3 regions of the Paenibacillus sp. 19GGS1-52 genome follow, and region 2 is predicted to be linked to each of the others. Evidence: predicted binding sites of a transcription regulator. Region 2 holds the regulator's gene; each other region holds the start of a gene.
What was found. Region 2 encodes Rex, which represses fermentation and respiration genes when NADH is low (regulators of the CRP and FNR family bind a similar motif). Its sites were predicted from a motif close to TTGTGAAATATTTCACAA; they were not measured.
Positions count from the first base shown of each region.

Region 1: a site for Rex is predicted at 3,778-3,795, ahead of H1230_RS01600 (cytochrome ubiquinol oxidase subunit I). Genes of this name have one in related genera too.
Region 3: a site for Rex is predicted at 2,755-2,772, ahead of adhE (bifunctional acetaldehyde-CoA/alcohol dehydrogenase). Genes of this name have one in related genera too.

Region 1 is NZ_CP059724.1:330,063-337,801, reverse strand. Features, by position in the region: gene cydD (thiol reductant ABC exporter subunit CydD) at 1-1,258, opposite strand, end outside; gene cydB (cytochrome d ubiquinol oxidase subunit II) at 1,258-2,271, opposite strand; gene H1230_RS01600 (cytochrome ubiquinol oxidase subunit I) at 2,261-3,664, opposite strand; gene H1230_RS01595 (cold-shock protein) at 3,886-4,116, opposite strand; gene H1230_RS01590 (cold-shock protein) at 4,219-4,419, opposite strand; gene H1230_RS01585 (S1C family serine protease) at 4,710-5,951, opposite strand; gene H1230_RS01580 (hypothetical protein) at 6,336-6,542, shown strand; gene H1230_RS01575 (MBL fold metallo-hydrolase) at 6,511-7,317, opposite strand; gene yycI (two-component system regulatory protein YycI) at 7,332-7,739, opposite strand, start outside.
Region 2 is NZ_CP059724.1:2,471,299-2,479,037, reverse strand. Features, by position in the region: gene H1230_RS11655 (hypothetical protein) at 1-434, opposite strand, end outside; gene H1230_RS11650 (cell wall elongation regulator TseB-like domain-containing protein) at 865-1,383, opposite strand; gene H1230_RS11645 (amidohydrolase) at 1,437-2,738, opposite strand; gene H1230_RS11640 (redox-sensing transcriptional repressor Rex) at 2,725-3,381, opposite strand; gene dinG (ATP-dependent DNA helicase DinG) at 3,451-6,312, opposite strand; gene H1230_RS11630 (tetratricopeptide repeat protein) at 6,429-7,076, opposite strand; gene panD (aspartate 1-decarboxylase) at 7,189-7,572, opposite strand; gene panC (pantoate--beta-alanine ligase) at 7,565-7,739, opposite strand, start outside.
Region 3 is NZ_CP059724.1:2,207,468-2,215,206, forward strand. Features, by position in the region: gene H1230_RS10330 (carbohydrate ABC transporter permease) at 1-695, shown strand, start outside; gene H1230_RS10335 (ABC transporter substrate-binding protein) at 828-2,297, shown strand; gene adhE (bifunctional acetaldehyde-CoA/alcohol dehydrogenase) at 2,848-5,469, shown strand; gene pflB (formate C-acetyltransferase) at 5,731-7,739, shown strand, end outside.

The DNA of each region.
Region 1 (7,739 bases), 2.1 Mb from region 2:
GCCAAGCCTCATCGGTGAGGGCACTAACATGATTGCCATCGATTGTAATACTCCCGGAGGTAGGGTGCAGGAAGCCGCCGAGTACATCCACGAGCGTAGATTTACCCGCACCGCTCTCCCCGATAATACCAATTTTGCTGGCACCTTTACATTGCAGGTTAATACCTTTGAGCGAAGAAAGGTCACCCTCTTCAAATTGCACGCTGACTTCATTTAGCGTAAGTATACTCTCGGGATGCCACTTAAAAATGGATTCCGCAGAATCAGCTGCAATAGCAAGTTCATTCCCCTTGCCCTCTAGCACCACAGCCTTCACCGTATCCCGGTCAATAATACTCTTCATTGCCTCTCCTGCTTCCTTCCCGTCCAGCGTGGCATGGAAATCTGTACCTACGAGCCGAACCGGCAGGAAATATTCCGGAGCCAAAATAAGAATGGTCAAGCCAGTAAGCAACGTCATCTGTTCGTTGACGAGTCTAAGGCCTAAACTTACGGCAACCGTAGCTACAGACAGCATTGTGAAGAAGTCCATGGCGAACGAGGACATAAACGCCACGCGCAGTGTACGCATGGTCGCCGAGCGGTAGCGATCGCTCACATCAGAAATACTCTGACTATGACTGCGGCTGCGTCCGAGAAATTTCAGTGTTTCTAAGCCGCGCAGCGAATCGACGAAGTGATTGGACAACGTGCGGTAAGACTTCAACTGGCGGTCCATTTGCTTGCGGGCCGTCATACCGATCAGAATCATGAAGACAATAATAATTGGCATCGTCACCGTAAGAATAATACCGCTCGTCATGTCCTGTGTGTAGACATAAATGAGCAGCAAGGCTGGTGTAACGGACATCCCTACCATCCGTGGAATAATCAGCTCCAGGTAAGTACGGAACTTTGTTACTCCTTCCAGTACAAGCGTAACCAGATTTCCGGTTCCCCGGTCGCCTACCATTCTGGGCCCAAGCTGGAACAGCTTGTCCATCATTTCTCTTCGCATGCTGCTGCCGGTCATTTCCGCAAAACGGTAGGAGACACGGCCCATCAGCATAGAACAGGCATGGCGCATGAGAAACGCAAGAAGGAACAATAGCGCAGTGCCCCATTGTTCCTTCAGCGGTTCTCCCGCAAACAGTGCAGAAATGACTTCTGCCAGCCATTTGGCCAGCAGAAGAATGGACACGCTTTGCACCAGGGTAAGGAAGCCTACGATCAGAAAGACCGGCATAACTCCTTTATACCTTAGCAAATTCTTATCCATTAGTATTCAAGATGCTCCTTCTCATGAATCCGTTTGTGAAAGATAAAGTAACTCCAAATCTGATATCCCAGCACGAACGGCAGCATCGTCAGCGCCACAATCGTCATGACCTTCAGTGAATAATGGCCCGAAGCCGCATTCGTGATGGTCAGATTGAAGGCTTGATCAATGGAGCTAATCATGACCCGTGGGAACAGGCCCACAAAGATTGAAGCTACCGACAGCGCAATTACAGCTCCGGTCATTCCAAAGGCAAGACTATCTTTCTTCTTCATCATGAAGTATCCAGCCAGTACATAAGCCACAATCCCCAGAACAACCATAATTAGCAGCCAGGCTCCATGCTTTTCAAATATGTCTGTCATATTGTAAGTCATAATTACAAAAGCCAACAGTAATGCGCCCAGTGGAAGCAGCAATTTCTGACCCAGCTTCCGTGCGCGGTTCTGCAGATCGCCAGACGTACGAAGCGTGGTGAACATCAGTCCATGCACCAGGCAGAGCAGAACTACCGTAACACCAGCTACGACTGTATAGACATTGACGATATCCGTAAATCCAGCATACATCTGCATATCCCCATCAATCGGCAAGCCTTTGATGAAGCTGGCGAAGACAACTGCCAGCAGGAAAGGAGGGAGGGCGCTGCCGAAGAAGATGCAAGCATCCCATGTTCTTTTCCAAGCCTGCGAATCGCGTTTGCCTCTGAATTCAAAGGCCACTCCGCGAGCAATTAGAGCCAGCAAGGCGAAGACAAAGGGAATGTAGAATCCACTGAACAGCGTAGCATACCAATCGGGAAAAGCAGCGAACATCGCCCCAGCAGCTGTAATCAGCCAGACCTCATTAGCATCCCAGAAAGGCCCGATCGAGTTAATCAGCACCCGGCGCTCTGTATCATTCTTGGCCAGAAACTGTGTTTCCATTCCCACCCCGAAATCGAAGCCCTCCAAGAAGAAGAATCCTACGAACAACACGGCAATCAGCAAGAACCATAATTCATTAAGAGACATTTGGGGACACCTCCTTGTTATATGGATCATGCGAAACATCGTGATCATTATCCATGGCATAAGGGCCTTTTCTGATGACCTTGATGAACAACCCAATCATTACGATTCCTAGAATCGCGTATATAGTCGTAAAAGAAATAACCGAGAATAACACCTGTCCACTCGAAATATTAGGAGATACACTATCCTTAGTCTGCATAAGACCAAATACCGTCCACGGCTGGCGTCCAATTTCAGTCATAATCCAGCCTGCCGTATTGGCGATTGGTGGAAGCAGCAGCCCCCAGAGCATGAACCGCATAAACCAAGTGTTTGGACGGTCCATTTTTTTGCGCCAGATCAGATAGATAGCATACAGACCCAACACGATCATCGCTGTACCAGCCGCAACCATGATCCGGAAGCTCCAGAAGGTTGTGCGCACGGGCGGGATATAATCCCCCTCACCATATTTCTGCACATATTCAGCTTGCAGTTGGTTCATCCCTTTAACTTCACCAGAGAATTTACTGTAGGAGAGAAAACTGAGCAAATAAGGTATTTGAATTTCATTGCTACTCACCTTGTTCTCCGGATCAATATTAGCATATATAGTCCAAGGTGCTGGGTCACCACTCTTACCCCACAAGCCTTCAGACGCTGCCATCTTCATCGGCTGAGTTTTGACCAAATACTGCGCTTGAGCATGTCCTGCAACAGCCACACCCATCGAAGAGACAATACCTACAATAGCAGCAATCTCAAATGACTTTTTGAAAAAAGATACTTCCTGCTTTCTCAGCAGCTTATACGCACTAATCCCCGTTACCAGAAATGCTCCCGTTGCATATGCAGCCAGCACTGTATGTGGGAATTCCACCAGCAACTGGCCGTTTGTTATCAGGGCTAAGAAATCATTCATCTCTGCCCGTCCGTTATTTATGGCAAACCCCACAGGGTGCTGCATGAAAGAGTTGGCGGCTAAGATCCAGAAAGCAGACAACATCGTTCCGAACGCTACCAGCCAAATGGATAACAGATGCACTCTCTTGGAAACCTTATCCCACCCAAAGATCCACAGCCCTATGAATGTAGACTCCAAGAAAAAAGCCAACAGCGCTTCAATAGCTAGTGGTGCTCCGAACACATCACCGACAAAACGCGAATAATCGGACCAGTTCATCCCGAATTGGAATTCCTGTAATATCCCCGTTACAACGCCTACTGCAAAGTTAATGAGGAACAGCTTTCCCCAGAACTGAGCCATCTTCTTGTACTCTTCATTCCCTTTTCTGACATACATCGTCTCCATGATCGCAATCAGGAGCGCTAGTCCGATAGACACCGGCACAAAGAAATAATGAAAAATCGTTGTCGATGCAAACTGAAACCGCGACAGCATCACTGTATCCATATTTCTCCCCTTCCTTCTTCCCTTTTCGTACTTATATTTTGTCAAAAATTCGAAGATCAAAGTGTGATAATAATCACATTATACACCCCATTTAGAGGCAAAAAACAATATATTTGTGACAAATATCACAATATTTCGAAAATAAGCAAAAAAAATAAGACGGTTTACCCGTCTCTTTGCTGTACGTCATTCTATAAAATGCTCAGCTCATAAAGCGTAAGTTAGGTGATAGAAGTACCCTTCTTCAGCGACTTGAGATCGCCATTGGAATTAAGCAAAATCGGCAGCATCTTCATACTGCGAACCATTGGGGAGTGACATAGACGGCAAGAAGGCGCATGTTCAAATGCAAAATTATCCCTCATCCATCCGTTACATCCATCATTGGTACAGGCCCAGATTGCGGTATCCTCTTCCGGTATTTCTTCTAAAGGCTTCTTCCGGTAGTTCATTACCGTTCCTCCCTTCCTTTATGTCAAAAGTTGAGAAAACCGATGGAAATGTAAAAAAAAGGCCGTCCCAACTTTCACAAGCGGGGACGGCACCTTCTATTATTACAGTTTTACAACGTTTTCGGCTTGTGGTCCGCGGTTGCCTTGAACAACGTTGAATTCAACGCGTTGGCCTTCGTCCAAAGTTTTGAAGCCGTCGCCAGTAATTGCGCTAAAGTGAACGAATACGTCACTTCCGCCTTCAACCTCGATGAATCCGAATCCTTTTTCTGCGTTAAACCATTTAACTGTACCTGTTTGCATGTGTGTTACCTCCACAAATTTAAATTAATATGTTCTTTTTATCTTCAGACAAAGAAAAAATTCACACATTGAAAAAGGTTGTATAACTCTACTTGACAGCCCTTTTCAATGCAAGAATTAGGTATCAACTGTATGATTGTTATCATATTACCACACCTGAATAGCAAAGGCAAGAGAGCTATCCGTATTTCCCCTTATTTTCCCGTATAAGGCTGACTTCCCAATGTAAGGGTTACCAGCCGGATAATTTGTCTCACCTACAATAGCAGTATATACACTCTTTAGCGCTTTTATTCCTCTGGTTTTTCAAGAAGTTTTACTACAACCTGCTTCACAACTCCATTGCGATAAAAGGTAATCTTTAGCTCGTCACCAATCTTGGTACTATCATATAAATATTTGCGCAATGAGAGCGTTGAAGTAATCGGCTCATTATCAAATTTCGTAATGACATCATTAAATTTCAGCCCAGCGACCTTTGCAGGTCCAACAGCATCCAGAACGACTACACCGTCTTTAATGCTAGCTGGCAGGTTCAATTCCTTGCGTTGATCCTCTGCGAGTGGAACATAGGGATTATTCAAATCTACAGAATAGACACCCAGATAGGAACGGGCTATCTTCCCTTTTTCAGCTAGTTCAGCCGCATTCTCCATCACATGATTGGACGGAATGGCAAAGCCGAGACCTTCTACACCCGTATCTGAAATCTTCATCGTATTAATACCAATGACCTTACCCTCCAGATCTACAAGCGCACCACCACTGTTGCCTTCATTAATTGCTGCATCCGTCTGAATCACTTCCTGCTCCCAATCATATACACCATCCTGATTGAGCGACACTGGAATCATCCGTTCCGTATAGCTGACAATACCAGAAGTTAGTGAATCGCCAAGACCCAGTGGGTTGCCAATGGCAATTACCGTTTCGCCGAGACGTAGCTTCGAGGAGTCCCCGATCTGTGCGATCGTATTTATTCCTTTAGCATCAATGGAGAGTACGGCAATGTCACTAACCTTATCGGCACCAACTAGCGATGCTTTGCGAGTCTCCCCGTCAATTGTAACCACCTCTAGTTTACTAGAACCTTCGATGACATGATTATTCGTAATAATGTATGCCTTTTTAGCATCTTTCTTATATATAACCCCGGAGCCTAATGCCGACTCATCCAGAATATTAAGTTCCTTATTATCTTCCTTATGGTTAATGATACTCACTACGGCAGGGCGAACTAGAGCCGCAGCCTGAATAATCCGATCATATGGATCACCACTGCTCGGGGTAACATTCTCAATCTTTGCCGGATTCTGAGCCGTCTCATGTGTTAGTTGGCCTGTAAGCAAACTGAAGAGAAGCACCGCAACCACCGCGCTGAGTAAAGAGCAGATGGCAGATATCTGCCAAGTTGGCAGACTACGGCGTGATTTGCGAACAGACCAGCCGCGAGTTGTGGATCCCTTTGTTCCTTTTCGATCTTTACGCCGCGATACTTTAGTTGAATAGAAATCATCTTGAAACAGTCCCACCCAAATCCTCTCCCCTCTATTGCTACTGCATTCATGACCTGAACGCCAAGCAACAACGCCCGAGCTATATCAATCTATCTTCCAGACTCCAAATAGTGTTAAAAGGTTTCACTTTATCCCTTTACCACAAGAAAGTGGTATTTAGCGTAAAGTAAGGCTATTTTATAAAACGGATCTTGTCCTTTATCAGAAGAACACAGCCGTTTCTCTTATTTCGGAATATTTTTCAACTTAACAGACTACAATAATAGCAAGCACTACAGAATTACGCTTAACTTATTCTCTATATAGATTGTATCACAGGCAGACGTTCAGTCGTGGCTTTTCTGAAGCGAATTCCTTGCAAATTTTTTACATTTTTCAATTCGAAAGGAGAAGCAGAATATGGAATCTTTCTCCACAAGTATTGATCTGGTACAGTTCATTGGTAAACTAGGTGATCTGAAGGATGAACACTATCATATGACCCTTACTCTTAGTGCCATGATTGAGCTGCTGATTGATAAAGGGCTTATCTCCCGCCAGGAACTTGAGCGCAAGACCGCTGAATTGGATCAGCTTATGACTGGCTCACCGTATCCCATGGCGTAGGGCGATCATAATACGTATCACATAGTTTAAACTCACTATCTTTGAAAAAACAGCCCCGGTCCTCCATCGCATAACGAACTGACATCTTTGCCAGATCCATCATATTATGATCCCGACTTAAATGCGCCAGGTAAGTACGTTTGGTCCGCCCAGTAAGAATCTCACTAAGCGCTGCGCCTGCTGCTTCGTTTGATAGATGGCCCATATCGCCTAGAATACGCCGTTTCGTGTTCCACGGATAACGTCCCATTCTGAGCATCTCAATATCATGATTTGCCTCCAGCACCATTACATCGGAATCTGCAATTGCCGCTCTCACCTTATCGCTGACATAACCCAAATCGGTAGCTACAGACAACTTCTCTTTCCCGTCGTAAAAGTTATAGGCTACGGGCTCAGCAGCATCATGGGAAATCGCAAATGATTCCACCCTAAGGCTGCCAAAGTCTATATGTTCTCCGGATTCCATAATAATCCGGTTATGTTCAGCTATTTTACCAATCCCCTTCTCAATCGCTCCCCAAGTATTGGTATTCGCGTAGATCGGAAGATCGTATTTGCGCGCCATTGCCCCAAGTCCTTTGATATGATCGGAATGCTCATGTGTAATCAGAATCCCGTCGATATCCTTGCCCGTCAGCTCACGCATACCCAGCAGCTCATCAATCCGCTTCGCACTAAGGCCCGCATCAATCATCAGCGTTGTCTCCCCGTTACGCACCACCGTTACGTTGCCAGTAGAACCACTGGACAGTACTGTAAATGAAATCCCCATATTTCTTACTCCCTCTACTCTGTTGTCTTCGGACTGATGATGTCCGCACTAATGGCATCTACGTAATAGGCTTTGCCATTCTCAAGCATGAACCGCCACATTGGAGACGCGACCTGACTTTCGGAGTTAAACAATTCACCGTAATACCCCAGCTCAATCTCCTTGACTACCGAATCGACCGGAAAATATTTCTCAATTAAACTGCTCAGCGCTTGGGATGCAGGGAGCACCTTCTGTAGATCCTCTTTGTTACTGGTTCCAATCTTGATCTGTGGCCAACGGTAGGCCACAATCTTCTGATTGCTATTGATTAACTCCAGTCTCACGCGGAACAGCGACCACTGATTATCCACTAGCGGGTGGAGTACAAATTTACCTATCTCACTTTCCTGGGAATCGAAGCGGTAGTTGGCAATGTCCGA
Region 2 (7,739 bases):
GTCGTAGCGATCACATCAGTATATTTCGAGTATTGCTCCTTCAGTCCATCAAGTTTAGCAGGTATTAGTGTATACTTTCGGCTCTCCATTGCTTCTGCAACCGAGAACATTGCTTTATCCCAATATTCATCTAGTAGAGTGTTGGAATGCTGATCAACATCAAGCTTCAGTGTCCGAGCACCGATTACTGACTTCCCTTCGGTAGACACATATTGAACCAGTTCACGCAATTTCGTGCCCGGTTGCAAATCTAGTTTCAATGTGACCTCGTTACGGTTAATAGTAATATGTGAACTGTTAACACCTTGATATCCTGCCACAATCTTTTGGAGCGGCTCTTGAATGACATACTGACGATACAGAAACCACCCACCGAACAAAAGGGCAGCTGACAGCAGTGACGTTAGCAGTACAGGTACAATACGCAATTTCAAGAAACGTCCTCCTCTCAAAGATGAAAATCATTAGATTGTATGAACTGATAAAAATAGCGTGTCTAGCGCTAATCCGAGACTAGCATGTTATTAGGCATGCATCAATACAAGTAATAGTATATCATAGGTGTATATACGAAATCGGAAGAAGATGTGAATTTATTTAAAATTTTTAATACTAATTCCTTCCTATTTGAGGCTCTCCTTTCAGCTTTTATCGACAACAAAGTTCTCGAATCTTCCTTCAAAAGATATATTTTGATCTATCTATTGGATATACATAAATCCGCAGGATATTACAGAGATCGATCTAATTACAATACTACTAGCGGCAGTCCGAAAAATCAAAAAAACAGCAAGTCCCAGTTGTGGGACTTGCTGTTTTGATGTTGTAAACTTTAACGGAATGTTTCCTCAGTTGTCTCACAACTTAACGATTAGGCAGACTGTAGCCCTCTCCAATCGGACTTCCATCAGAAAAACGGTAGAATTGATAATAATAACGTTCTCCCTGCTCATAGAAAAGCTGCCAAGCATACTCTCCGTTATACACACCCGGCAGCAGCCGTTCAATCTTAATATCCGGCAGTTGAGCAGCGATAATTACACGCATTTGCTGCTCTGAGGTTCCCTTACTTAGTTCTTCCCCGTAAACGGCGTTGTCGCCATCAGCAACCTTACCCTCTACTGTAAAGCGTACCCATACCATCATCGCGGTTCCAGCTTCATTCTTCCCCGTAAGAACCCAATACACCGAGTTTTCATCCCACACTGATTTCTGTGCCTTCGATACCTCTGTCAGTCCGGTACGTGTTCTGGCAACGTCCTCAGCGGCATCTCGCTCGTTCCATTGATCTTTCATGATGTAGGCATAGAACTGGCTAAGTCCGACCAGAAGGAGCAGAATGAGGGCCGAGCCCAGCAGGATCCATTTTCTCCTATTCTTCAAGCTGCAGCTTCCTTTCGTATATTTAATTCAGACAACTAAGAAGTACAGGTCAGTTACCGCTTCAACAGCCCTTCAAAGGATTCCTGCGCCTTGCGGCAGATGGCTTCCTCATCAAGCGTCAGACATTCACCGTGCTTCACAACCTGCTTGCCATTGATCCAGACATGCTCCACATCTCTGGCACTGGCTGAGTAAACAGCATGAGAGAGCAAATCCGTGTGTGGCAGCAGATGGGGCTGATCAATATCCAATGCAATGAAATCTGCTTTCATTCCGGCCGCAAGTCTGCCCACCTTATCTAAAAAGATCGACTTTGCTCCATACTCCGTAGCCATACGCAAGGCTTGTGGAGCAGGAACAGCTGTTGGATCACCACTTACACCTTTATGGATGAGTGCCGCAAGCCGCATTTCCTCGAACATATCCAGATTATTATTGCTTGCTGCGCCATCCGTACCCAAGGACACCTTCACACCTGCATTCAGGAGATCTGTAACGCGGGCCACTCCGCTGGCAAGCTTCAGGTTGCTACCAGGATTATGGGAAACGCCAACATTATGACGCGATAAAATTCCGATTTCTTCATCGTTCAAATGAACAGCATGGGCTACAAGTGATGGACGAGTGAACATGCCCAGCTTCTCCAGATGCGCTACAGGCCGCAAACCGTAATCAGCTATGTTCTGTTCCACTTCGCGTTTCGTCTCCGACATATGCGTGTGCATTGGCAAATCCAAATCATGGGCGGCTTGCACAAACTTCACAAAAAAGTCCGGTGGGCAAGTATATGGCGCGTGTGGTGACATCATCGTAGTGATTCTACCCTCAGCCTTCCCGTACCAGTTGCTGGCAAACGCAATAGCTTCTGCAAGCTTATGATTCTGCACCTCTTCAGAGCACAGACCAATTACTCCACGCATCAAAACAGCACGAATGCCTGATTGCTCAACAACTTCGGCTACCCGGTCCATATGATCATACATATCCAGGAAGGTGGTTGTGCCTCCCTTTAACATTTCCAGCACAGATAGTGAAGTGCCCCAGTACACATCATCTCCGGTGAACTTTTCCTCCATCGGCCACATTTTCTCCTGAAGCCATACCTGTAGCGCCAGATCATCTCCGTAACCGCGCAGCAAGGACATCGCTGTATGTCCGTGTGTATTCACTAGTCCCGGCATGAACAGCAGGCGGCTACCGTCAACGATTTGTACACCCTCTTCAAAAAGAGGTTCCTCTTCACCTATGTAAGAGATTAAATCATCTTCTATAGTCATATATCCACTCAGAACAGGCTTAATCGCTCCCGGTACGAGAAAACGCCCGTTTTTGATAACAGTCTTATTGCTTGCCATCTTCAATCTCTTCCCTTCCATCTTGTAAATAATAGGCCAGACTCTGCAAATCTGTAGTAAAGTCAGCCGCATGAATGCGCACATAAGAAGGCGTCTTCAAAATAACCGGTGCGAAATTCAGAATCGCTTCGATTCCTGATGTAACCAAAATGTCAGCCACATTCTGCGCTTCAAAATCCGGAACAGTAATAATCCCAATGCGGATTCCCTGCTTGCGGATGGTACTTTCCAGCTCATCCATAGGTTGAACGGTTAAAGAGTGAATTTGTTGTCCTACCTTGGGGGCATAGGAGTCAAACACCGCTGTTATCTTCATCGTGTCTTTCAAGTAAGCATTGTAATTGGACAACGCATGTCCGAGATTACCGGCACCTACCAGAGCTACGTTAATTTGCTGGTCCAGCTTCAAAATGTGGCGGATCTTCTCAATGAGATAGGATACGTCGTAACCAATCCCTTTTCTACCAAAATCGCCAAAATAAGCCAGATCCTTACGAATCTGCGCCGGGTTAAGATCTAATTTTTGACCAAGCTCTTGAGATGAAACTGTGGGAATTTCACGTTTTTGGAGATCATTCAGGAAACGCAGGTACACTGGTAGCCTGCGAACGACAGCCTCCGATATTTTATTATCCGATTTCATGTTTTCTCCTCCTAATTTAAGATATAGTTCCAAATAATGGTGATTCACATCAACAGGATTGGCGACGTTTTAGATAACGCCGCCTTCTTCCAGCCATTCAGCAATACGAGGAACCATTTGATCAGTAAGCATATGCTCCATCTTGGGGCCTGGTAGTGAATAAAGGAAATACTTCCCATAATAAGATTCAATAACTCTGGTATCATATACAATGACAATTCCGCGATCCTGGGCTGTGCGCACCAGACGCCCAAAACCCTGCTTGAAGCGAATGACTGCTTGTGGAACAGACAGCTTCATAAACGGATTCTTCTTCTGAGCCTGCAGCAACTCTGCCTTTGCCTCGGCTAGCGGATGGTTCGGTGGCTGAAACGGCAGTCTGACGATAGCAAGACAGGTCAAGGCCTCACCCGGAATATCTACACCCTCCCAGAAGCTACTCGTACCGAGCAGCACAGAAGCTGTGCTGTCCTGAAAACGGCGGATCAACTTGCTTCTGCTGCCGCCTTCCACTCCTTGGCCCAGTACAGTGATTTCTTGCGAAGCCAGTGCTTCTTTAAGCGGCTCATACACTTGGCGAAGCATCTTGTAAGAGGTGAACAACACAAGCATCCGCCCACGGGTGACCACTGCTGCTTCAGCAAGTGACTGCACTAGCATATCCACAAATCGGGCATCCCCCACACTACCTTTCACACTTGGAAAATCGCGCGGAATGACGAGCAGCGCCTGTTCCCGATAACGGAACGGAGAGGGTAGCAACACTGTCATGAGGCGACCTTCTTCAACAGCTGCATTCAGACCTAGATTATCAATCATAAACTGAAATGATTTATCGACAGACAGGGTAGCCGAAGTTAATATAATACTCCGCTTCTTATCGAAGAACAGCTCCTTGAGCTGCGAACTAACATCCACAGGCACCGCATAGAGCTGTAACGATTTGCTGCGATAATTACCATTAGCCTCCAGCCAATATACTACATTGTCGTCATTCATTCCCATAAAGAAACGCACTTGTTCACGAATAGAAGCCAAATCTTTGAATAAACCACTGATATCGGTCACAAGACTGTCAGAGGAAGACTGTCCGTCCTGATCACGCATCTCATTCAGCATCTTGTCACCCTTGCGTATGATATCCGTTAGAGTGAGATTTAAGGAGTTCTCTAGAGCCTCCAGTTCCTCCCACGTCTTAGGTTTATTCCCCGGGAGCAGACGCAGAACTAATTGCCCAGCTTCGCCAGCAGACGCATCACTGCGCTCTGGCATAAGGCTAAACAGCTTATCAGTAAGCATATCCCAGGTTTCCTTCACCGTAAGCAAATCAGGATAAATCCTGTCTATGACTCCGCTCCATTCTGAGGCCTGCTCACTGCCTGAAGATTGCAACATCAGTCGCAGTGCCGGCAGTTGACCGTTGCGGCTATCCTTATAGAGACGTGAGAGTGCATGCGACACAGTGAAATGCTTCATATTCATTCCAAGATGCTTGCCAGCTACATCCTCCAAATGATGGGCCTCATCAATAACAAGGTGCTCATAAGCAGGAAGCAGTTGATGGCCAGCCTTCACATCTGCGAATAGCTTGGAATGATTCGTTATCACTACATCAGCTATACCGGCTTCATGTTTTGCCCGGTGGTAGTAACATTTGCGGAACCATGGGCATGCGCGTCCCAGACAAGAATCGGTATCACTGGCCACAGTTTCCCAGAAATCACCACCACGACCACCCAAATTGAGTTCCTCGTCATCTCCGGATTCGCTTTGAGTCAACCATACGATCATTTGAGCTGCTGTAAGCGAGTCTTCTCTCGGACTTATAAAGTCCTTCTTATTAATCTTATGTTCAAACTTGCGCAGACACAAATAATGCCCTCTTCCCTTGAAGATTGCAGCCTTGAATGGAAATGGAATGACCTTAGTCAGGAGTGGGACATCACGCTCACGTAATTGATCCTGCAAATTAATAGTATGAGTGCTGACCATGACTTTTTGACCGCTTCGCACGCTCTGATAAATAGCTGGAAGCAGATAGCCGAGCGATTTCCCGGTTCCCGTCCCTGCTTCAATCAGCAAATGTTTATCTTCAGCAAGCGCCGTCATCACCTCAGTGATCATAATATCCTGTGCTTCCCTGCTTTCGTAATGGGGCAATGTATCTTTAAGCCGTCTGGTTACCTCTTCCATATAATCAGTAAAGGAGAGATTATCCAGTGGATTAGCATCATGATCATCTCTTGGTGGTGCAAGCTCTGTCCAATCTCCTACAGCCAGTGCCAACTGTCGATAGAAGGTGAGGTCACCTTCGGGTTGAAGGGTTTCCTTCTCACGTTCCCGCAACAGCCCGTCGAAATACCAGCCTAGATCGCTTTCTTCTTCGTTGAAGAGCTCACTAAGCCTCTGAATGGTAAGCAGTGGGAGACTATCTAGCTCCTCCAGACACTTCAGCAATAAAAGTGCGGTTGCAAGCGCGTCACTGTCCGCCTGGTGCGGACGTTCATGCGTTACCCCAAAGCTGGTGCTGACCGCTCCCAACTGATACGACGTCAGGGAAGGAAAACATATCTTGAGGAAATCAATCGTATCCAGAATCCGCCCCTGAAACGGCAGATAACCACATCGGTCTAAAGCACTTTGCAGAAAACTGAAATCAAAAGCAACATTATGACCTACAAGCACAACATCATCCAGCAGTGGTACGAGTTCCATCATCATCTCTTCCAGCGCTGGGGCATCCTGTACATCTGTATCTGTAATACCGGTCAGACCCGTAATAAAAGGAGGAATCGGTGCTCCCGGCTTGACAAAAGAACCATAAACCCGGGAGATCGACCGGTCTTCTTCTATAATGGCAAGGCCAACCTGGATAATTTCACCCACGGATTGGGTTCCCGTCGTTTCAAAATCAAGCACGGCAAATTTCATTATAAGTTCTAATCCCTTTCACTTGAGACTCTTTATCAGCATAACAGAAGTTGCGAAAAAAGGCGATGCACGCCGCTTCTTCAGTGGATGCATCGCTTGAATGGAAAAGCTTATGCTTACAAAAGCGAAACAAGTTGGTTGCCAAATTGGAGCTTGCCCCCACGGCGACGGCAAACCTCCAGATTGACGGTAGGCTCAGGAAGTTCAGGATCGAGCTGCAGCGAAAGCCTGAACAACTCTTGGGCTTCAGTAAAGCGTTCCTGTGCGGCTCGGATACAGCCCATAGCATTGTAGATCATTGCCTTAAGTTTAATCTCGCGGATTAAAGCCAACATATGATCCAAATGATTCCAGGCTGTCTCACCTTCCCCTTCCTGCAGGTAAGCCATGGCTAAATACAATCGGGCAGCGAGGCTATCCGGATAACGCAGGATCACTTCTTTAAACTGCTCGATGCATTTCCGGTACATAAGCAGCTTGTAATATCCTTGTCCCCTGACAAAAGAATCCATAAAAAGCTCAGGGGCTTCCTTTTCTGGTTCTGGTTCTGGTTCCTCAAGCTCGGCTGACAAATCCGTATGTTCGCGGAAGTTGCTCAGCTTCTCAGCAAAGATTAGCCATTCATCCATTACATTATCGCTAAGTCTATGCAGCATGTTGTACTTGCATAAAAGCTCATTCCGGCGGGTACCCTCCGCTGTAGGGAAGTCAGTGACGATCTCCTGGAGCATCTCGTTCATTTCAGCAAATAAATGTTGAAACATGGGACATCCCACCCTTACGGAAAATGAAATCAGTTCAGCTTGCCTGTCTTCATTTTTCGCTATGTGGGGGCCTTTCATCCCTGCCATTCATTGCATGACTCAAAGTTTGGTCTTAGGCAATCGTAGCATGAAGCTCATGATCCGCCAGTTTTACAGGCTTATTATTCTCATCCACAAATACAACTGTTGGTTTGTGGGTTGCCAGCTCTTCTGTAGACAGCATAGCGTAGGAGATAATAATAACTGTATCTCCGGGATGCACAAGACGAGCCGCTGCACCATTCAAACAAATGACTCCACTACCGCGTGGCCCAGGAATCACATAAGTTTCAAGGCGCGAGCCATTATTGTTGTCAACAATTTGCACTTTTTCATTTTCAAGTAAATCAGCAGCTTCCATCAGACTTTCATCAATGGTGATGCTGCCCACATACTCCAGATTGGCTTCGGTAACTGTTGCACGGTGAATTTTGGATTTCATCATATGTCTAAACAAGGGTAGCAACCTCCTTGGGAATAAATACATTGTTGTCAATAAGACGGGTACGGCCGAACTTCACGGCAAGCGCCATGATGATCTCTCCATCCACATTTGTCAGCAGATCGTCCGCTTCCAACACCTCGAGGTCAGGAAATGTCAATATTTCTGCGTATTCAATAACA
Region 3 (7,739 bases), 260 kb from region 2:
CTCATTTTTTCCCGCAGGAATGGCATTTCAGCAATCTCAAGGATGCCATGAATTATATAGATCTGCCGATGTTCCTCAGGAACACGATTTATATTTTCCTCGGAAATATGGTTGTGACACTGGTGGTGCTGGGCATGGCTTCGTTTAGTATATCCCGGATGAATGTGCCCTACAAAAAAGCATTCTATTTCTTCTTCCTCATGACCTTATTTATTCCGGCGACCAGCTATATGATTCCGAACTTTGTGAATTTGAAGGAGCTTGGTCTGCTGAATCAGTATGCCGCCTTCTGGCTGCCTGCCGGAGCGAACACCTTTTATTTTCTGCTGCTGAAGAACTTTTTTGATGGACTTCATCCGGAAATCTTTGAAGCAGCACGCATCGACGGTGCCTCAGAGCCTAGAAGCTTTTTCTCCATTGCTGTGCCGTTGTCCATTCCAATCTTTGCAACACTGGCGATCTTTATCTTCTCTACGGCGTGGAATGACTGGTTCTGGCCATCTCTGGTCATGCATAGTGAGGATAAATATACGCTGGCGACAGCGATCTATAAATACGTCATTAATGTAAAAGCACTTAATACCAACATCAAATTTGCTATTCTGTTTATTGTTACCCTGCCGCCGATCATCGTCTTCCTGATCTTCCAAAGATTTATTATGCGTGGAGTCGCTTTATCGGCAGTAAAAGGCTGAGCATAGGATGACAGATTTAGAGGTGGATCGTAAACCTGCACATGAAAGGAATATAAATGCACCTCGTTTGTAAGCGATTTCTCTTTTATGATGAAGTTGTAAGATAATAATGAATTGAAAAGGGGAGTTTCAATGCGTAAATTTTCCAGCGTGTTAGCATGCCTCCTTGTGACCGGCACATTGTTGTCCGCCTGCGGCGGTAACAATAATAACAACGGTAACGCACAGGGAAACAAGGAAGGGGAAGCATCTCCGGCAGTAACCAATGCCGCAACTGATAACGCCAGCAGCGCAACCGAAGCGCCAGCGGATGATATCACCCAGAGAAAAGTAACCATTAAGATTCACTATCCTACGCCTGACCTGACAGAGATAAGAGCACAGGAAGATGACAAGATCAAGCGTTTCCAAGCAGAATATCCAAATGTAGAGATCGTTAAAGATGACTGGCAGTACAATGTAAGTGAAATCGGAGTTAAGATGGCGGCTAATGAAGCACCAACTTTCTTTAATACCTACGCTACTGAAGCTAAATTCCTGGTGGAAAAAGGCTGGGTTGCTGACATCACTGATCTGTGGAATAAATACGAATTCAAAGATCAAATTAATCCGGTGCTGCAGAATCAATTCATTATTGATGGCAAAGTATTCGGGGTCACGCAAAAGGGTTATGTTACAACTACGATGATTAATAAGAAAATGCTCGACGACAAAGGTGTTGCGGTTCCGCCTATGGATTGGACCTGGGACGATATGCTGAATACTGCCAAAGGTGTAGCTGATACCAAAAAAGGCATCTCCGGTATCGCACCCATGGGTAAAGGCAACGAAGCAGGTTGGAACTGGACCAACTTCCTGTTTGAAGCAGGCGGCGATATCCAAAAGATTGATGGTGGCAAGGTTGTCGCAACCTTCAATTCTGATGCAGGCATCAAAGCACTGGATTTCTACAAAAAGCTGAGATGGGAAGCCAATGCGATTCCTCAGGACTGGGCACTGGGCTGGGGTGATGCTGTAGGCGCATTCCAACAAGGACGTACGGCTATGGTTATGGCTGGCTCCGACGGTGTAATTGAGCAAGCCTTGAATCAAGGTGGAATGAAGCCTGAGGATGTGCTTACGTACCCAATGCCAGCTGCTGAAAAAGGCGGCAAGCATACCGGTGTACTCGGCGGCGATTATCTCGTCATCAATCCTAATGCCACAAAAGATGAGCAAGAAATGGCTTTCCGCTATATTACCTTCGATTATTTCTCTGACAAAGGCTTAGAAGCACTCGATGCTGTGTTACAACAACGGACAACAGACGGTAAATATTTCATTCCACCGCTTCTGGATTACTATTCCGCAGATTCCGATTTCGGCAAGAAAACAAAAGCTGTCTACGATAAGTATACCAATGTCTACCAATATAGCCCTGACATCATGGCTCTGTTGGACGGCAAACCGGAAGCGCAATACAATACGCAAGATTACTATGCAACAATGTCTAACGTTATTCAGGAGCTGTTCTCCAAAAAAGGCACAGATTCCAAAGCTCAGCTGGATGCTGCAGCCAAAACCGTACAAACGAAATTTTTTGATACTATTAAAGTGGAGTAGTCGTCGAACAGATCTTATAGCTGGATTGAACTAAAATGAGCATGCCAAAAGCCGGCCCTTTGGAGGGCCGGCTTTTGGCATGCTTGCTGAAGGATGGAAAGCATCTTACACTCCGGAAATGCCGCTTACATACGAGTGATACTGAACGGCCTTAGGCATTAAATGCCTAAGGGTGACTTTTGTTCAATGGTTATACTAATAATTGAGCGGGCAAAGTATCTAGATGGTACACTATTAACCTAGGAGGAGCTTGAAGGATGACTGGAAGCAGGTAATATGGCAACCTTATTGCATTCAAAAAGAACAAAGCAAAATCCAGGTGACGCAAAAGGAATTAAGGTCTACAATTTCATAATGAATGGAATTTTAGGCTTGGAAAAAATGAAAAAAATGGATTAAAATCCACAATATAATCGAATGAAAGCGCTTTGAAAACGAATCAAAAAAAGTTTAAAGTATGTGAAAGATTTCACTATGCATATTGGATAGAATGTGATAGAATGAATTTGTAGAGAAAAACAACTCAAAAATTGACAGGAGGACGAGGGAGATGGCAGTAAAGAATGAAGTCGCCGCCCAAGTTAAACAACCTACCGCTGAAGAATATATTCAAACGGTAGTTGACAAAGCAAAGAAAGCTTTAGCAGAATTCATGTTGCTCGACCAGGAACAAGTGAATAACATTGTTCAAGCCATGGCATTGGCTGGACTTGATAAACACATGTATTTGGCGAAATTGGCTGTCGAAGAAACAGGACGCGGAGTATACGAAGATAAGATCACGAAGAACATCTTCTCAACAGAATATATCTGGCACGGAATCAAGTACGACAAGACAGTAGGTGTTATCGAAGACAACGCTTATGACGCTTTCCAGAAGATTGCAGAACCAGTCGGAATCATTATGGGTATCACACCGGTAACTAACCCAACATCAACCACAATGTTTAAGGCCCTAATTTCCGCGAAGACACGTAACCCTATTATATTCGGTTTTCATCCATCTGCGCAACAGTGTAGCTCCGAATCCGCAAGAATTCTTCGTGACGCTGCTGTTGCAGCTGGCGCTCCTGAGAACTGTATTCAGTGGATTGAAATGCCTACAATGGACAAAACAAACGCATTGATGAATAACCCTGATGTTGCTCTGATTCTGGCAACTGGCGGATCGGCAATGGTTAAAGCAGCTTATAGCTGTGGCAAGCCGGCTCTCGGCGTAGGTCCTGGTAACGTGCCTGCCTTCATTGAGAAGAGCGCGGATATCGATCAGGCTGTAACTGACCTTATTCTTTCCAAATCTTTTGATAACGGCATGATCTGCGCATCCGAACAAGCAGTAATCATTGAAGAAGCTATCTTTGATCAAGTGAAGAAGAAAATGATCGCAAACGGCTGTTACTTCGTAAATAAAGAAGAATCTGCCAAACTGACTTCCGGCGCAATGAACGTTGAAAAATGTGCAGTTAACCCGGCAATTGTTGGACAATCTGCAACGAAGATCGCTGAAATGTGCGGAATCCAGGTTCCAGCTGGCACTAAGATCCTCGTAGCCGAACTTGAGGGCGTAGGTCCGAAATACCCGCTTTCTGCTGAGAAGCTCAGTCCTGTTCTAGCTTGCTACAAAGTAAAAAATGCTGATCAAGGTATCGAACGCGCAGCACAGATCGTTGAATTTGGAGGCATGGGTCACAGCTCAGCTATCCACTCCAACAACGAGGAAGTTATTATGAAATTCTCGCACCGTCTGCAAACCGGACGTATTCTTGTGAACTCTCCTTCTACACATGGAGCAATCGGTGATATTTACAATACAAATATTCCTTCTCTGACTCTGGGCTGTGGATCTTATGGTCGCAACTCGGTATCGCAGAACGTTACTGCCATCAACTTGATCAACGTGAAAAGGGTGAACCGTCGTAAAGTGAATATGCAATGGTTTAAAGTGCCGGATAAGATTTATTTTGAAAAGGATTCTACACAATACCTGACCAAAATGCCTGATATTACCCGTGTTGCTATTATCACTGACCCTATGATGGTTAAACTTGGATATGTAGAAAGAGTTGAACATTATCTGCGTCAACGCCAAACTCCGGTAGCTATCGAGGTCTTCTCGGAAGTTGAACCAGATCCTTCTACAACTACAGTTGAAAAAGGTACGGCTATGATGAACAGATTCAAGCCTGACTGCATCATCGCACTGGGCGGCGGTTCCCCAATGGACGCAGCCAAAGGAATGTGGTTGTTCTATGAACATCCAGATGCTGACTTTAACGGACTGAAACAGAAATTTATGGATATCCGCAAACGCGTTTACAAGTTCCCAGAATTGGGTAAAAAAGCGAAATTCGTTGCCATTCCAACAACTTCGGGTACAGGTTCGGAAGTAACTTCATTCGCTGTTATTACTGATAAAACTGGCGAAAACCACATTAAATATCCGTTGGCTGATTATGAGCTTACTCCGGATGTTGCGATCATCGATCCAGTATTTGTTTACAGTCTGCCTAAAACAGCTGTTGCCGATACAGGTATGGACGTATTGACACATGCGATCGAAGCTTATGTATCTGTAATGGCGAGTGACTACACTGATGGTCTGGCTATCAAAGCTATCCAGTTGGTACACCAATACCTGATCAAATCAGCGTTGGAAGCCGATAAACTTGCCCGCGAAAAAATGCACAACGCGTCGACACTAGCTGGTATGGCATTTGCCAATGCCTTCCTGGGTATCAACCATAGCTTAGCACATAAATGGGGCGGTCAATACCACACGGCTCACGGACGTACTAATGCCATCCTGATGCCACACGTAATCCGTTATAATGCGAAGAAACCATCGAAGTTCGCTTCGTTCCCTAAATACTCGCATTTTATAGCTGACGAGCGTTATGCTGAGATTGCCCGCATTTTGGGATTGCCTGCTCGTACTACTGAAGAAGGCGTAAACAGCTTGATTAACATGATTCGCGATATGAATAAACAGCTGGGTATTGAAGAATCATTCCAACAACTGGGCTTTGATCCAAAAGACTTTGAATCCAATGTAGATTACTTGGCTGATAAAGCTTTTGAAGATCAGTGCACGACTGCTAACCCTAAGCTTCCACTGGTTTCTGAACTGGCTGAAGTATACCGTGATGCATTCTACGGAAGATTCGAAAACTAAGAGACTGTAATTCAGGCAATAATAAAGCACTGCGAAATTAGATGGGAGTGACAAATATCACCGAAAAGGTGATATTTGTCACAGTCTTTTTTCAGAAAACAAACTAAAATGTATGTATAGACAAGGTCCCGGTTATGAAGTATCGATTGTGAAAATTATTACAACCATTTCATATTCTTAGGGATCAAACAAGACGCGGGATTAACCTTCAAGCCTGCGATCTCACAAAAATAATATAAATATAAATGGAGGGATTTAGCAATGTCGGTGATCGAAAAAGATGTACAAGAGGTTAAGTCGGGATGGCGCGGATTTACAAAAGGCAAATGGTCAAGAAAAGTAAACGTTAATGATTTTATTGAGAAGAACATTTTACCTTACCTGGGCAAGGAAGAATTCCTTGCAGGCGCAACTCACAATACCAAAGAACTTTGGAAACTTGTTTCCGAAATGACTAAGCAAGAAATTGCTAATGGTGGCGTTCTTGATGTGGATGTTAACACTGTATCCACTATTGTATCGCATAAACCTGGATACATTGACAAAGACAAGGAACAAATTGTCGGCGTTCAAACAGATGCACCTTTCAAACGTTCGATCCAACCATTTGGCGGTATTAAAATGATGATCGATGCTTGTAAAGCCTATGGCTTCGAGCTTCCACAAGAAATTGTTGATATGTTCACGAATATTCGCAAAACGCATAACCAAGGCGTGTTTGATGCATATACCAATGAGATGAGAGCAGTCCGCAAAGCAGGTATTATTACTGGTCTTCCTGATGCTTACGGCCGCGGTCGTATTATCGGTGACTACCGTCGTATAGCTCTTTACGGTATTGATTTCCTTGTTAAAGACAAGAAAAAAGACCTTCTTAATCTTGAATTGGATTCAATGAGCGAAGATCTAATCCGTCTTCGTGAAGAAGTTTCCGAACAAATTCGCGCTCTTGGCGAACTTAAGAAAATGGCTGAAATGCATGGCTTCGATATTTCCAAACCTGCTAACACAGCTAAAGAAGCTTTCCAATGGGTATACTTCGGCTACCTGGCAGCAATCAAAGAACAGAACGGTGCGGCAATGTCTCTTGGACGCGTATCCTCATTCCTTGATATCTATGTTGAACGGGATCTTGCAGAAGGCGTTCTGAGTGAAGAACAAGCACAAGAACTGGTTGATCATTTCGTAATGAAACTTCGTATTGTTAAGTTCCTACGTACACCTGATTACAACGATTTGTTCAGCGGTGACCCTACTTGGGTTACAGAATCCATCGGTGGTATGTCAGTTAACGGAGAAACTCGTGTTACGAAGAACAGTTTCCGCTTCCTGCACACTCTTTACAATCTGGGACCAGCACCAGAACCGAACCTTACTGTTCTGTGGTCCGAGAAATTGCCTGATGGTTTTAAGAAATTCTGTGCTAAGGTTTCTATTGAAACTAGTGCAATTCAATACGAGAACGATGATTTGATGCGTCCGATTTACGGCGACGATTACGGGATCGCTTGTTGTGTATCCGCAATGCGTATCGGTAAACAAATGCAGTTCTTTGGTGCTCGTGCCAACTTGGCAAAAGCATTGCTGTATGCAATAAACGGTGGTGTCGATGAAAAGTCCGGCGTACAAGTTGGACCTGAAATGCCGCGTATTACTTCCGATATTCTTGACTATGATGAAGTTATGTTACGCTTCAAAGCAATGATGGAATGGCTTGCAAAGACTTATGTAAACACATTGAATGTTATTCACTATATGCATGACAAATATTCCTACGAACGTGTTGAAATGGCTTTACATGACCGTGATATTCTACGGACAATGGCTTGTGGTATCGCTGGTCTGTCGGTTGCAGCTGACTCCCTGAGTGCTATCAAATTTGCTAAAGTAAAACCTATCCGTAACGAACAAGGAATTGCTATTGACTTCGCAACTGAAGGCGAATTCCCTTGCTACGGTAACAATGACGACGCTGTGGATAGCATCGCAGTAGAACTGGTAGAATCTTTCATGACTATGATTCGTAAACATCACACTTACCGTGACTCTCTGCCAACACAATCAATACTGACAATTACTTCAAATGTAGTATACGGTAAGAAGACTGGTACTACTCCTGACGGACGTAAAAAAGGTGAACCATTCGCACCAGGTGCTAACCCTATGCACGGACGTGATAAGAAAGGTGCTTTGGCTTCCCTGAGTTCCGTAGCCAAATTACCGTACGAAGATAGCATGGATGGTATCTCCAACACCTTCTCTATCGTGCC